Regions from separate parts of the Micromonospora sp. SD12 genome, predicted to be linked through region 1. Evidence: riboswitches for the same ligand, from Rfam matches in the RefSeq annotation. Region 1 holds a riboswitch; the other holds the start of a gene.
What was found. A riboswitch is a leader RNA that binds a small molecule or an ion and turns the genes downstream of it on or off. The one in region 1 is predicted to bind thiamine pyrophosphate.

Region 1 (4,403 bases):
GCTGCTGGAACTGTCCGGCGCGACGCTGCTGCTGCTCGACGAGCCCACCGACAATCTCGACCTGGCCTCGGCGGAGGCGCTGGAGGCCGGGCTGACCGCGTTCGAGGGGACCGTGGTGGCGGTGACCCACGACCGCTGGTTCACCCGCACCTTCGACCGGTTCGTGCTGTTCCGGGGCGACAACGAGGTGGTGGAGACCCCGGAGCCGGTCTGGGACGTGGCCTGACCCCCGCCGACCGCCTCTTCGCGGTCGGCGGGGTCGTCGCCCGCCCCGTCGCCGTCGCCCTTGCCGTCGCCGTCGTGCGCGGCTGACCAGGGCGGGCCGGTTTCCAGCTCCTCGGCGTGCGGCTCGTGGCCGGCATAGGGTGGATCTCGTGACAGAGATGACCTACCGCCGGTTGGGCGACTCCGGGCTCGTGGTGTCCGTGGTCGGCGTCGGCTGCAACAACTTCGGCCGCAAGCTCGACCTCGACGGCACCCGGGCGGTGGTCGACGCCGCGCTCGACGCCGGGATCAACTTCTTCGACAGCGCCGACATCTACGGCGAACCGCAGGGCGGCTCGGAGGAACAGCTGGGCCAGGCGCTCAAGGGCCGGCGCGACGACGTGGTGGTGGCCACCAAGTTCGGCATGGACATGGAGGGCATGAACGGCCCCGACTTCGGCGCCCGGGGCGCGCGCCGCTACATCGCCCGGGCGGTGGAGGCGTCGCTGCGCCGGCTCGGCACCGACCACATCGACCTGTACCAGATGCACGAGCCCGACCCCGGCACCCCGATCGACGAGACGCTCGCCGCGCTCGACGACCTCGTGCGGGCCGGCAAGGTCCGCTACCTGGGCAACTCCAACTTCGCCGGCTGGCAGATCGCCGACGCCGACTGGGTGGCCTCGTCGAACGGCCGGTCCCGGTTCATCAGCGCGCAGAACCACTACAGCCTGCTGGAACGCGGCGTCGAGGCCGAGGTGGTACCGGCGTGCGAGCGGTTCGGCCTCGGGCTGCTGCCGTTCTTCCCGCTGGCCAACGGGCTGCTCACCGGCAAGTACAGGCGCAACGAGGCCCCGCCGGCCGGCAGCCGCCTCGCCGGTGGCGGCCGGTACGCGCAGCGTCTCGCCGCCGCCGACTGGGACACCATCGAGGCGATCGAGGCGTACGCCGCCGAGCGGGGGCTCTCGATGCTCCAGGTGGCCATCGGCGGGCTCGCCGCCCAGCCGGCGGTGACCTCGGTGATCGCCGGCGCCACCACGCCGGAGCAGGTACGCGCCAACGCGGAGGCGGGCACCTGGCAGCCCACCGACGAGGACCTCGACGCCCTGCGCGCGATCTTCTGACGGGACGCGCCGGCCCTGCCTCGTCCGGGAGCGGTGCGCCACCAGTCACCCGCAGACCCGCCCGCCCGCCGATGATGCTGATGCTGGCGCCAGGGGCGGGGGCGCAGCCGCTACCGCGTGCCTGTCAGTGGAACGTCATGGGTGTCAAGGAGTGGCGGAGGCACCCATGGTGTTCCACCGGGCCGGGCGACCGACCACCCCGGCCTACCGGCCGAGCACCGGTCCGGCTGGCTGGCCGATCGGCCGGCCGCCCCGTGGCGTGGCGTCGGTGGGTCAGGCGGAGGTGTGGCGCTCGCGGAGGGCCTGGCTCACCAGGGCGGCGGTGCGGGCCCGGTGTCGGAGCACGTCGTCGGCGGTGAAGCGGAGGACGATCCAGCCGGCCGCGCGCAGCGCGTCCAGCCGGGCGACGTCCTGACGGAAGTGGGCGCGCTCCCGGTGGTGGTCACCGTCGTACTCGACCGCGACGCGCAGGGTCGGCCACGCCAGGTCGACCCGGTGGTGACGGGCAGGCCGCCGAAGCGCGTACGGTCGGAATCCGGCACCACGGATCGGGTCACCCGGAGACGCGGGTGGAGGCGCATCCGTGCGGCGCGCGGCAGCAGGACGGTGACCGGCGCGTCCCGGGCCAGCAGGTCGACGCCCCACAGGTACGCGGCGCTGCGGCCGGCGATCGCCCGCCGATCGGCAGCGCCAGTGCGACCGCGTCGCACCACATGCGGTGGTCGTCGGCGCGGTAGCCGTCGCGGTGCACGTGAACGTCGGGGAGGAACCGCCGCCAGGACGGCCCGCGCAGCATCGTCCAGGTCAGAAGGCCGTCGGCGATCGCGGTGCTGGCCCGGAACGGCAGGACGGCCAGGCGGGGCGGTACCCGGGCGGCGGAGGGCATCCGGACAGCATCGCGTGACGGGACGGTCATGCGCCGCCCCGTCCCTCGGGTTCGGGCGGTCGGTGTGAAATCCGCAGCTCGACCTTGGCGGATCCGGCGATCCGTCGTACGGTGACACCCGCAAGTGACCCACGGGAGCCCGGTACACCGGGCTGAGAGGGGGGCTGTGAGCCCCCGACCGTCGAACCTGATCCGGGTAATGCCGGCGCAGGGAGGAGTGTTGCCGTGCCGTCCCTCGGACGACTGCATCTCATCACCGACACCCGCCCCGGGCGGGATCCGCTCGCCGTGCTGCGGGCCGCCCTTCCGGTGGCCCGCGCGGAACTGGTCGTGCAGGTCCGGGTGACCGACGACGCCACCGACCGGGAGGCGTACGACCTGGCCCGCCGGGTCGTCGCGCTCTGCGCCCGGTACGACGCCACCTGCCTGGTGAACGACCGGCTGCACGTGGCGCTGGCGGTGGGCGCCGCCGGTGGGCACGTCGGCGCGGACGACCTGCCGGTCGGGGCGGCCCGCCGGGTGCTCGGCGCGACGGCGGTGCTCGGCGCCACCGCCCGCGAGCCGGGTACGGCGGCCGAGGCGGTCGCCGCCGGAGCCAGCTACCTGGGCGTTGGCCCCTGCAACGCCACCAGCACCAAGGATGGGCTGCCGGCACCGATCGGCCCGGCCGGGGTACGCGCCGTCGCCGCCGCCGTGGACGTGCCGGTCGTCGCGATCGGCGGGGTGACCGCCGCCGACGTGCCCGCGCTGCTGACGGCCGGGGCGTACGGGGTGGCGGTGGTGGGGGCGCTCTCCGGGGCTGCCGATCCGGCCCGGGCGACGGCGGAACTGCTGGGAGCCCTGGGGTGCTGAACCGGCCGGACGTCGCCGTGCTGGGGGCGGGACCGGTCGGGCTGGCGATCGCCTGGCGCTGCGCGCAGCGCGGACTGCGGGTCGTCGTGCACGATCCCGCCCCGGGCTCCGGCGCGTCCCACGTCGCCGCCGGGATGCTCGCCCCGGTCGCGGAGGCGTACTTCGGCGAGCACGAGCTGACCGGGCTGCTGACCGCCTCCGCCGCCCGTTGGCCGGCGTTCGCCGCCGAGCTGACGGCCGCCACCGGCGTGGACGTCGGCTACCGCAGCGAGGGCACGCTGATGGTCGGGCTGACCGCCGACGACCTGGCCGAGGCGCGCCGGCTGTGGGCGTACCAGCAGGGGATCGGGCTGCCGGTGACGCCGCTGCGCCCGTCGGCGCTGCGGGACCGCGAGCCGGCGCTGGCCCCCCGGGTGCGCGGCGGGGCGTTCGCCGCCACCGACCACCAGGTCGACCCGCGCCGGCTGGTGCCGGCGCTGCGCGTGGCCGCCGAGCGGGCCGGCGCCGCGCTGGTGCCCGCCGCCGTGCGTGCCCTGTCCGACGTGGACGCCCGGGTCACGGTCGTCGCGGCCGGCTGCGGCGCGGCGGCCCTGACGGGACTGCCGGTGCGACCGGTGAAGGGCCAGATGGTCCGGCTTCGCGCGCCCGGTGGCGGCGCGCCGGGCTTCCGGCACGTCATCCGGGGGTACGCCGACGGCGAGCACGTCTATCTCGTCCCCCGCGTCGACGGGGAGGTGGTGGTGGGCGCGACCGTCGAGGAGCGCTCCGACACCGACGTCTCCGCCGGGGCGGTGCTGCGCCTGCTCCGCGCCGCTGTCGACCTGCTGCCCGAGCTGGCCGAGTACGACCTGGTGGAGACCCTCGCCGGCCTGCGCCCCGGCACCCCCGACAACGCCCCGATCCTCGGCCCGCTGCCCGGCCGGCCCGGCGTGCTCGCCGCGACCGGGCATCACCGGCACGGCATCGTGCTCACGCCGGTCACCGCCGACCTGATCGCCGACCTGGTCGTCACGGGCGTGGTGGACCCGCTGCTCGCCCCCTTCACCCCGGCCCGGTTCGCGCCGTCCGCTGCTGTCGCGGGGGGTGCCGCCGCACCGTCCGCACCCGTCGGGGCGGGTGCCGCCGCTGCGCCGTCCGCCGCCGGACCAACGGGATCCGCCGGGCCGGACGTCGCGGCGGCCGGGCGGGCCGGTCCCTTCGTACCCGAGGAGGAGCACACGTGGAACTGACGGTGAACGGTGCCGGGCGCAACCTGCCCGGCGGCTCGACGGTGGCGGACCTCGTCCGCGCGGTCACCGACCAGCAGCGCGGCCTCGCCGTCGCGGTCAACGGCGAGG
Region 2 (4,403 bases), on a different contig from region 1:
CGCTCGGCCGCGAACAGCACCAGCGTCACCACCACGCCGACGGCGCCGACGAGCAGCGGCCAGGCCCGCCGTGCCAACACCCGCAGGCGGACCCCGAACAGGGGCAGCAGGGCCAGTTCGACGGCGATCGCGATGGCCGGCGCCACCGGGTCGAGGGTGGCGATCAGGATGAACGAGAAGACCAGCGCCGCGGCGAGCTTCGCCACCGGGTTGCGCCGGGCCAGCGGCGCATCCGGCGCGGCGACCGGCTCGAAGCTGATCACGGGCGCGCCAGGACGACTCGGCGATCCGCCAGGGCGGCCACGAACTCCGGGTCGTGGGTGACCGCGACCAGGCCGTGCCCGGCGTCGCGCAGTTCGGCGAAGAGGTCCACCAGCTCCAGCCAGGTGCGCCGGTCCTGACCGAAGGTCGGCTCGTCGCAGACGAGCAGGCGGGGCGCGGTGGCCAGGGCGGTCGCCACGCTCAGCCGCCGTGCCTCCCCGCCCGAGAGGGTGTACGGGTTGGCAGCCGCGAGCTTCGTCAACCGCAGCCGGTCCAGCAGCGTGTCGACCGTGGACCGTACCGCCGCCTCGGGCTGGCCGGTGCGGCGCGGGCCGAGCGCCAGCTCGTCGAAGACGGTGTTGGTGACGAACTGGTGCTCCGGGTCCTGGAAGACCGAGCCGATCCGGCGGGCGAGCGCCGGGGCGCGCCAGCGGTGCGGGGGAGTGCGGGCGTCGTCGCCGGCCAGTGCGGGCGTCGCCGCGACCCGGCCGGTCCCGGGCCTGAGCAGGCCGCCGAGCAGCAGGGCGAGGGTCGACTTGCCGGCCCCGTTGGGACCGACGACGGCGAGTGCCTCGCCGGCGCGTACCGCCAGGTCGACGGCCGCCAGCCGGGGCGGCAGGCCGAGCCGGTCGGCGGTGACCAGCACGTCGCCGGGCGGCGCGGTCGCGTGTCGGGGTGGCACCGGTCGGCCGGGCACCCAGACGCCCTCGTCGGCGAGCGCGTCGCCGTGCGTACCGAAGACGGCCTCGGGCGTGCCGTCGGCGCGGACGCCGCCGCCCGGTTCGAGCACGACGACCCGGTCGACCAGGGACAGCGCCTCGGCGACGCGGTGCTCGACAAGGATCAGCGTGGTGTCGGCGTCCAGCGCGCCGGCCACGGCCGCCCGGATCAGCGCGGCGCCGGTCGGGTCGAGGTTGGCGGTCGGCTCGTCGAGCAGCAGCAACCCGGGGCGCAGGGCCAGTACGCCGGCCAGGGCGAGCCGCTGCTGCTCGCCGCCGGACAGGGCGGCGGTGGGGCGGTCCCGGGGGTACGGGAAGCCGACCCGCATCAGCGCCTCGTCGACGCGGGGCCAGATCTCTCCGGCGGGGGTGCCCCGGTTCTCCAGCCCGAACGCCACGTCGTCGCCGCTGCGGGCCATCACGAGCTGGCTTTCCGGGTCCTGGAAGACGATGCCCACCCGTTCGCGGCCCTTGCGGGGGTCGAGCCCGTCGATCTCGACGGTGCCCTCCTGCTCGCCCGAGTCCTCGGGCAGCAGCCCGGCCAGCGCGGCGAGCAGGGTGCTCTTGCCGGCCCCGGAGGGTCCGAGCAGCAGCACCCGCTCGCCGGCCTCGACGCGCAGATCGACCCCGCGTACGGCCCACGCCCGCCGCCCGGCGTGCCGCCACCCGAACCCGCGCAGCGTCACCGCCCCCACGCCGTCCCCCTCCCGTCCCGCCCCGTGGCGTCGATCATGAGGTTGGCGGCGCTCACGGAGATCCACATCGCCGTCAACCTCATGATCAACGCGCTTCCGTCGGGCCTGTCAGATCAGGGTGCGGTCGCGGGCGGCGGGGAAGCGGTCCAGGGCGCCCGTGGTGGCCAGGGCGCGGGTCAGGGCCCAGCCGCCGGCACCCGCGACGATCGTGGCGCTGGCGATGGTGAGCAGGGCGTACGGGATGCGGTAGCTGCCCAGCGCGTACTCGCTGTTCCAGACGAAGAAGTCGAACAGCGCCGCGCCGAGGCCGGTCAGCGCACCGGCGATCAGCGCGGTGGGCAGCCGGAACGAGCGGTACCGGAACGCGGCGAAGGCCAGTTCGGCGCCGAGCCCCTGGATCAGGCCCTGGACGATGGTGATGCCGCCCCACTCGGAGCCGAGCAGCGCCGAGACCGTCGCCGCCACCGCCTCGCAGAAGAGCGCCGCGCCGGGCTTGCGGATCACCAGGCCGCCGAGGACGGCCGGGATCAGCCAGACGCCGTACATGATCGCCTGGCCGGCGGGGAAGAACGCGAAGGCCGGGTCGACGGCCCGCCACAGCAGGCCCCAGGCCCAGAAGATGACGCCGAAGGCCACCGCGATCACCGCGGCGACGACGACGTCGACCGTACGCCACCGGGTGGCGGTGTTGTTGTCTCGCATGATTGCTCCCAGTCCCGAACGAGAACCAGGAGAAGACGCACGCCGCGCCCGAACGTGCCGGACGTCGACGCGGCTGGAGGTCGACCGAACTCCCTGCGCTGGCATTACCCAGATCAGGTTCGAGGGTCTGCGGGCGGTGCCCGCACTCTCAGCGCTGTGCGCTCCCCTGTCGGATGTGAAGTTGTCGCGCCGACGCTAACACCTTTGAAGATCAACCAGCAAAGTGATCTTTCCCCAGCTCACCAGCGCGTTCGATCGACGCCGTCCATCCCGGCCCGGTACTCTCGGGCGGCCACTGGGAAACCCGGCAGAGGGACACGTACGTGACATCCGAGGCTGAGCGCCGCGCGCCGGACGGGCCGCACCCGGGCGCGGTGGGCGTGGCCGCCCCGGGCGTACGCGAGCAGAAGCCGGCGCCGCGCGGCCCGGAGCGGCGGATCGGGTCGGTGGAGGTGCTCGCCGGCCTGCTGATCCTGCTGGTCGTCTTCCGCGACCCGTTCGCCCGGGCCCTGTCGGCGCCCCGGTTGCAGACCTGGACCACCGTCTTCGTCTCGGTCATGGTGCAGGCCGTGCCGTTCCTCGTCTTCGGGGTGCTGCTCTCCGCGGTGATCGCGGTCTTCGTGCCCCGGTCGTTCTGGGCCCGGGCACTGCCGCGTCATCCCGCGCTCGCGGTGCCGGTGGCCAGCGCGGCCGGAGTGGTGCTGCCCGGCTGCGAGTGCGGGGCGGTGCCGATCGCCGGGTCGCTGATCCGGCGCGGGGTCACCCCGGCCGCCGCCCTGGCGTTCCTGCTCGCGGCCCCGGCGATCAACCCGATCGTGCTGACCGCCACCGCCGTGGCCTTCCCCGACGACCCGGCGATGGTCCTCGGCCGGGCGGTCGCGAGCCTGCTCGTCGCGATGGCCATGGGCTGGCTGTGGCTGCGCCTCGGCCGGGCCGACTGGATCCGGCTGCCGCGCCGGCCGGAGTTGGCGGACGGCTCGCGCGGGCGGGCGTTCTGGGGGGCGGTCCGGCACGACGTGACGCATGCCGGTGGCTTCCTGGTCATCGGTGCGGCGGCCGCCGCCACGATCAACGTCGTGGTGCCGGAGCGCTGGTTGCAGACCCTCGCCGACGAGCCGGTGCTGTCGGTGCTCGCGCTGGCCGCGCTCGCCGTGCTGCTCTCCCTCTGCTCCGAGGCCGACGCCTTCGTCGCCGCCTCGCTGTCGCAGTTCTCGCTGACCTCCCGACTGGTCTTCCTGGTGGTGGGGCCGATGGTCGACCTCAAGCTCATCTCGATGCAGGCCGGGGTCTTCGGCCGGCGGTTCGCGCTGCGGTTCGCCCCGACCACCTTCGCGGTGGCCGTCGCGGTGGCCGCCGCGACCGGGGCGGTGCTGCTGTGAACCGGCAGGCGCAGGCGGTCGTCCTGCTGCTGCTCGGGGGCGCGGTGATCCGGGCCAGCCTCACCGACCTGCACCTGCGCTACGTCAAGGAGGGGCTGCGTCCCTTCCTGGTCGCCGCCGGCCTGCTGCTGGTGGCCGCCGCGGTCATGACCCTCTTCTACGAGCTGCGCCCGCTGCTGCGGCGTACGCCCGCCGGCCACGACGACCACGACGGACACGAGGGCGACGGCTCGCACGGCGGCCACGGGCACGACGACGGGCACGGACACCACGAGCCACGGGTCGGCTGGCTGTTGATCCTGCCCGTGCTGGGCCTGCTGCTGGTCGCCCCGCCCGCCCTGGGCTCGTACGCGGCCGGGCAGGCCGGCACCGCCGTCGCCACCCGTCAGCAGCCGTCCGACTATCCGCCGCTGCCCGACGGCGACCCGGTGCGCGTCGCCGTGCTCGACTACGCCTCCCGGGCCCTGTTCGACCGGGGCACCTCGATCGGCGACCGCCGGGTCCAACTGACCGGCTTCGTCACGACCGGTGCCGACGGCCGGCCGCTGCTGGCCCGGATGGTGCTCTCCTGCTGCGCCGCCGACGGCCGACCGGTCAAGCTGGGCCTGACCGGCGCCGCCCCCGACGGGTTGGCCGACGACACCTGG

Region 2: linked by a shared signal. The riboswitch ahead of ACTMS2_RS26560 (ECF transporter S component) and the one ahead of thiE (thiamine phosphate synthase) in region 1 are both predicted to bind thiamine pyrophosphate.

Annotation. Positions count from the first base shown of each region.
Region 1 is NZ_JBQHDF010000005.1:48,575-52,977, forward strand. It holds gene ACTMS2_RS12495 (ABC-F family ATP-binding cassette domain-containing protein) at 1-226, shown strand, start outside; gene ACTMS2_RS12500 (aldo/keto reductase) at 366-1,328, shown strand; gene ACTMS2_RS12505 (endonuclease domain-containing protein) at 1,602-1,973, opposite strand; gene ACTMS2_RS12510 (hypothetical protein) at 1,882-2,214, opposite strand; TPP riboswitch at 2,337-2,445, shown strand; gene thiE (thiamine phosphate synthase) at 2,440-3,066, shown strand; gene thiO (glycine oxidase ThiO) at 3,060-4,295, shown strand; gene thiS (sulfur carrier protein ThiS) at 4,286-4,403, shown strand, end outside.
Region 2 is NZ_JBQHDF010000021.1:81,151-85,553, forward strand. It holds gene ACTMS2_RS26550 (energy-coupling factor transporter transmembrane component T family protein) at 1-263, opposite strand, end outside; gene ACTMS2_RS26555 (ABC transporter ATP-binding protein) at 260-1,675, opposite strand; gene ACTMS2_RS26560 (ECF transporter S component) at 1,784-2,377, opposite strand; TPP riboswitch at 2,450-2,555, opposite strand; gene ACTMS2_RS26565 (permease) at 2,758-3,756, shown strand; gene ACTMS2_RS26570 (TIGR03943 family putative permease subunit) at 3,753-4,403, shown strand, end outside.